One region of the Bartonella sp. EBT8 genome, then DNA from elsewhere that is predicted to be linked to it. Evidence: predicted binding sites of a transcription regulator. Region 1 holds the regulator's gene; the other holds the start of a gene.
The links. Region 1 encodes LexA, which represses DNA repair genes until DNA is damaged. Its sites were predicted from a motif close to TGTTCNNNNTGTGTTCNG; they were not measured.
Positions count from the first base shown of each region.

Region 2: the regulator LexA is predicted to act here: its motif matches at 1,195-1,212, upstream of uvrA (excinuclease ABC subunit UvrA).

Region 1 is NZ_JBTTDJ010000004.1:48,772-51,991, forward strand. It holds gene rimO (30S ribosomal protein S12 methylthiotransferase RimO) at 1-1,178, opposite strand, end outside; gene lexA (transcriptional repressor LexA) at 1,282-1,995, opposite strand; tRNA gene AC0QT4_RS04095 (tRNA-Lys) at 2,815-2,890, shown strand.
Region 2 is NZ_JBTTDJ010000011.1:9,187-12,406, forward strand. It holds gene gyrA (DNA gyrase subunit A) at 1-246, opposite strand, end outside; gene ssb (single-stranded DNA-binding protein) at 486-1,001, opposite strand; gene uvrA (excinuclease ABC subunit UvrA) at 1,327-3,220, shown strand, end outside.

The sequences.
Region 1 (3,220 bases):
CCTTTAGCAATTTTTCCTTGACTTTCATCGATCAGAACTTGAAGTCTTCTTCCAATTTTTTTCTTTAAAAGGTGGGTAGAAATTTGTTGTTGTTTGGCCATAAAACGATGCCAGCGGCTTTTTTTTACTTCTTCAGAAATTTTTTCTAATCCTAAATTATTTGCGGCAGCACCTTTTACTTCTTCGTATTGAAAACAGCCAGCACGTTCAATTTTTACTTCCTCTAGCCATTCGAGAAGCATATTAAAATCTTCATTCGTTTCGCCTGGAAAACCTACAATAAATGTTGATCGTAAAGTGAGATCTGGACAAATTTTTCTCCACTTTTCAATTCTACGATTAGTTTTTTCCATAAGAGCAGGACGTTTCATATTGCGTAAAACGGTTGGTGACGCGTGCTGAAAAGGGATATCCAAATAAGGAAGAAGCTTTTTTTCTGCCATAAGCTCAATAACTTCATCTACATGAGGATAAGGATAAACATAATGCATGCGTATCCAAATACCCATATTACCTAGTTCGCGACAAAGATCAAAAAATTTAGTTTTTATTGTGCGATCTTTCCAAGAACTTTCGGAATATTTCATATCAATGCCATAAGCACTGGTATCTTGTGAGATAACCAAAAGCTCTTTTACACCGGCCTGTACAAGTTTTTCCGCTTCTCGAAGAACATCATTGATGGGGCGTGAAGTAAGGTCACCACGTAGAGTAGGGATAATACAAAAGCTACAGCGATTAGAACATCCTTCAGAAATTTTTAAGTAAGCATAATGGCGAGGAGTTAAGCGAATACCTTGCGGAGGAACTAAATCGATAAAGGGATCATGAACTGGAAGAATTACTGAATGAACAGCTTGTATAACACTTTGATAGTCCTGCGGTCCTGTAATAGCTAATACATTAGGGTGTGCTTGACGAATAACATCAGGATCAGCACCTAAACATCCAGTTACAATAACTTTTCCATTTTCTTTGAGGGCTTCATCAATATTAGCTAATGATTCCTTTCGAGCAGAATCAAGAAAACCACAGGTATTCACAATAACGAGATCAGCACCTTGATGCTTACGTGAAATTTCATAACCTTCAGAGCGTAGTTTTGTAATAATTCGTTCAGAATCTACGAGTGCTTTTGGGCATCCGAGGGAGACAAAACTAATACGAGGTGCTGCCATGATATATCCTGCAATTTTATAACGATTAAATTTTATTTATTATTTTTTAAATTATTAAGAATAAAAAATTTTCTTTATTTTTGATATGTGTGCAATTTGTTTTTTAATATTTGCGAATAAGTCCGATAATTTTACCTTGTATCTGTATACGCTCCGATTCATATATGCGTGTTTCGTAATGAGGGTTTGCTGCCTCCAGTGCAATGGAACCCCCATTGCGTCGATAACGTTTTAAAGTTGCTTCTTCTTTGTCAATAAACGCCACAACAATTTCACCTGTTATCGCAGTATTTTGACGTTTAACAATTATAGTATCTTTATCAAGAATACCAGCTTCAATCATAGAATTATCTTTAACTTCTAAAGCATAGTGCTCACCCGAATTAATCATCTCTTGTGGTAAAGAAAGCGTATTTATTTGTTGTGATATAGCGGAGACAGGCATACTTGCAGCAATACGGCCCATAATAGGGATAGTGATATTCTTTTTCTCTTCTATCTCAAAATTATCAAGATCATTTAAGTTTTTAAATATTTTTCTTTTGTTTTTTTCCATCATAATTGGAGAAATTTTACGCGCTAAAGAAAGATTAAATGTTATTTTTTCTGGAAGTCGAATTACTTCTATTGCGCGGACACGATTGGGCAAGCGGCGTATAAAACCTCGTTGAGCTAAGGCTATAATAAGCTTATGAACGCCAGACTTTGACGAAAGCTCCAATGCAATTTTCATTTCTTCGAAGGAAGGAGATACACCGGTTTCTTTTATATGATTATGAATGAACAAAAGTAATTCATATTGTTTACATGTTAACATTCAATATTCCAGTTAAAAACATCAAATATGAGAAAAAAAGGAAAATAAGATATATTAATCTATAAATATTATACATTTTTTTGGAAACTGCATCAAACAAATTTACTTTATTTTTTATATTAATAATATAATATACTATAATTTAAAATTTCATTTTATAAATATAAAATATTTGCAATCTATTATTTTTATATGATTTACTTATATAAAGTGAGATAAATTACCTTAAAATAAATCCTATTATAAAATATTTCAGTTAAAAAGCATCCTGTAAATTTGAAAAAGATTGAAAATTCTTTGTATATTTAGAATAATTTTATATATTATTTTAGTTTTTCTCTTTTTAGGATAAGTATTTATAACTCTATAAAACATTAAACGATAATCTTTTTATCGCCACGACTGATATTTTAGAACATCATTTTAGTTATGCTGAAATTCTGTTTTATGTTTCCTCTATTTTTATATAAGAATAAGCTTCCAGTCCATGGAAATTATAACCTTACCAACGCCATGCTCATGTTAGAAAGTTGGAAAAACATCTAAAGACAGTAGAATCACTTTTTTATTGTTCGTTTTTATTATTTGTAAAATTCATTTACCTGTTTCTACATACGTTTCCTATATTTTAAAATTATTCCTTTTATTCAAATTCGGAAGGAAGAAAATTGTATATTATTACAGTGATGAGGAATAGGGGGAAACATAAAAGTATTGATAACTAAACAAAATATAATATTTTTTTTCGAAAGGTGTTGACCAAATGAAAAGTCGACCGTATGTTCCATTCACTTTCTACAAGCGACTTGACTTGTTTGGGAGCGCGTAGCTCAGCTGGTAGAGCAACTGACTTTTAATCAGTAGGTCCAGGGTTCGAATCCCTGCGCGCTCACCAATAGCAGCATTTTAAAATTCCAGAAAAATGATACGTAATTATTAAATTGCTCCAGTGATTATAGTTTTTCTACGTTAATCAGAGAGTTTTATCGCTTATCTTGCAGAATCAGCATATTTATTCACAGTTTATATTATGTGATTATATTTTTTATTAATATATTGATTTTTTTATTTTTTAATTGAACACAATGTCTATTGTATTGTATCTTTTTCCTGCGAAAAATCATAAAAAGATTAATGTTGTATTAATTTCTTGATAGCAGATGCTTTTTCAAGATACTATAAGCGCGCGAGGGGAATCATCCAGAAATGTGAATTTCCCTATTGC
Region 2 (3,220 bases), on a different contig from region 1:
CATAACCTCACCAACAACACCGGCAGATTTGCGATAAGACTTGTTGAAAGAAAGCCCCATCTCATTCATAGCATGAAGAATCCGCCGATGAACGGGCTTCAGTCCATCACGGACATCAGGAAGTGCACGGGAAACAATCACGCTCATCGCATAATCGAGATAAGAGCGTTGCATTTCATCAATAATGCTGATGGGCTCTATGCCGGTTAGCACATCACGTTCTTGTAGTGGAGTAAGATCGGTCACAGCTTCAAGACTTTCAAATAAAGAATCACTTTACCCTTTTATAGCGAAAAAAGCGCCAAAATGCTAATTCCTCTCCCGCAACAAAGGTAGAAATTTAACAATAATTTTCAACATGTTATTTATTTGTATTAAAAATTACGGATAAAAGATACAAGATCTCGCTTCTTTAAACTTTAAAAAACTAAAACAAATAACTGAAAAGAAACAAACGAAGAAAAAACAACACTGTTGGAGAGCCCTCAAAAAGGAACATCATCATCTAATTTGTGCGAAAAGTCTTCTCTTGCTTGATTATTGTTTTGACCAAAATTGTCCCTCTGACCCGAGCTACTGTCACCAAAACTACCACTACCATAATTTCCGCTCGACTGATTTGCTCCTTGCATTTGCTCTCCACCAGCACCACGCCCATCAAGCATTTGCAATTCACCACGATATTTTTGCAAAACAACCTCTGTTGTATAGCGATCATTGCCATTTTGATCTTGCCATTTGCGTGTTTGCAACTGACCTTCAATATAGATTTTGCTCCCTTTTTTTAAATATTGCTCCACAATTCTGATAAGGTTTTCGTTAAAAATAACGATACTATGCCACTCTGTGCGTTCCTTACGCTCATTTGTATTACGATCACGCCAACTTTCTGAAGTAGCAATACGCAAATTCGCCACTTGATCACCAGAATTCAAACGGCGAATTTCAGGATCTGCACCAAGATTACCAATCAAAATAACTTTATTAAGGCTACCAGCCATTGCATGAACTCCAAAATCTTAATTTGCAAAACAATCTTTGTTGTATAGCAGTCATTACCACCTTTTCATTTGCATATCTGCAATTGACCTTCAATGTAGACTTTGCTATCCTTCTTAAAAGGTTACATTTTATGATTATAACAAAAGATAACAATCACGCATAGTTTATTCCATCATTCAGAGAATAAAAAATTGTTCTTTATATTTTTCTTTCCACAAGACAAGTCTGCTTTATCTTTGTTAAGCAATGAAATGCATTGTAATTCCAGAAAACAGTTTTATTCTATTTTAGATGCTCAATTTTTGTATATGCTAAGGATAAAACATGACTCATCAAAAATACATATCCATTCGCGGCGCGCGTGAGCATAATCTTAAGAATATTGATCTTGATCTTCCGCGGGACAAACTGATTGTTATCACTGGGCTTTCTGGGTCAGGAAAATCATCTTTAGCTTTTGATACAATTTATGCTGAAGGTCAACGGCGTTATGTTGAAAGTCTCTCTGCCTACGCGCGTCAATTTCTGGAAGTTATGCAAAAACCAGACGTCGACCGCATAGATGGTCTTTCTCCAGCGATATCTATTGAACAAAAAACAACCAGTCGCAACCCTCGCTCAACGGTAGGAACCGTCACTGAAATCCACGATTACATGCGCCTTCTCTTCGCACGTATTGGCGTTCCTCATTCTCCTGCTACAGGACTTCCTATTGAAAGCCAAACGGTAAGCCAAATGGTTGATCAAATTATGTCCTTACCAGAAGATACACGAATTTTCATTATGGCACCTCTCGTCCGAGGACGAAAGGGAGAATATAAAAAAGAACTGACAGAACTTTTAAAAAAAGGATTTCAACGTGCTAAAGTTGATGGAAAATTTTATGAAATTCCTGATATTCCTCCTCTCGATAAAAAATATAAACATGATATAGATGTCGTAGTAGATCGCATTGTCGTGCGTGATGATATTACCTCTCGCCTAGCTGACAGTATAGAAACCTGTTTACGACTAGCAGATGGAATTGCAGTTGCTGAAATGGCTGACCAGCCCTTAGCACAAAACGAAACCTCAAAAGAATCTGCTCATAAATCGAAAAATGAAACACACAAACGGCTTATCTTTTCAGAAAAGTTTTCTTGTCCCATCTCTGGATTTTCTATCCCCGAAATTGAACCACGTTTATTTTCATTCAACAATCCTTTTGGTGCTTGTCCTCTTTGCGACGGACTTGGTATCAAAAAAGCTGTAGATCCGATAAAAATCATACCAAATAAAAATCTTGCCTTAAAAGATGGTGCAATTGCTCCTTGGTCTAAATTATCTTCATTATACTATAGCCAAACCTTAGAAGCATTAGGCAAAGTTTACGGATTTAAACTTACGGATCAATGGTGTGTACTCTCAAATGAGGCACAACACGCTATTCTCTATGGTACAAAAAACAAAGAAATCTCCTTTATTTATAAAAATGATTCAGGATCATATAAAAGGATTCAACACTTTGAAGGGATTATCCCCAATATGGAGCGACGATGGAAAGAAACCGATTCTCCATGGTCCCGTGAAGAAATCGAACGTTATATGTCTTCTTCAGCTTGTCCAGCTTGTCATGGCTATCGTCTAAAACCAGAAGCGTTAGCTGTAAAAATCCACGGAATGCATATTGGGCAAATATCAGAACTTTCCATTTCAAAAGCAGATGATTGGTTTGCTCATATTCATCAACATCTGACCGAAAAACAACGTAACATCGCAGTGCGTATTTTAAAAGAAATTCGTGAACGCTTAGCTTTTTTAAATCATGTAGGACTGGAATATCTTACCTTATCTCGAAATTCAGGCACTCTTTCAGGGGGTGAAAGTCAACGTATTCGATTAGCATCCCAAATTGGATCTGGACTTACAGGCGTCCTTTATATTTTAGATGAACCCTCTATTGGTTTACACCAACGCGATAATGAACGTCTTCTGAAAATGCTGCACCATCTGCGTAATCTTGGTAATACAGTTATTGTTGTTGAACATGATGAAGATGCCATTCTTACTGCAGATCATGTCGTTGATATGGGCCCTGCCGCAGGCGTTCATGGAGGAGAAATTATAGCGCAAGGTACACCACAGGAAATTATAGAAAATGTATCTTCTCTCACAGGACAATATCTTTCAGGGAAAATGGCTATTCCACTACCTGCTCAACGACGCAAAATAGCAAAGT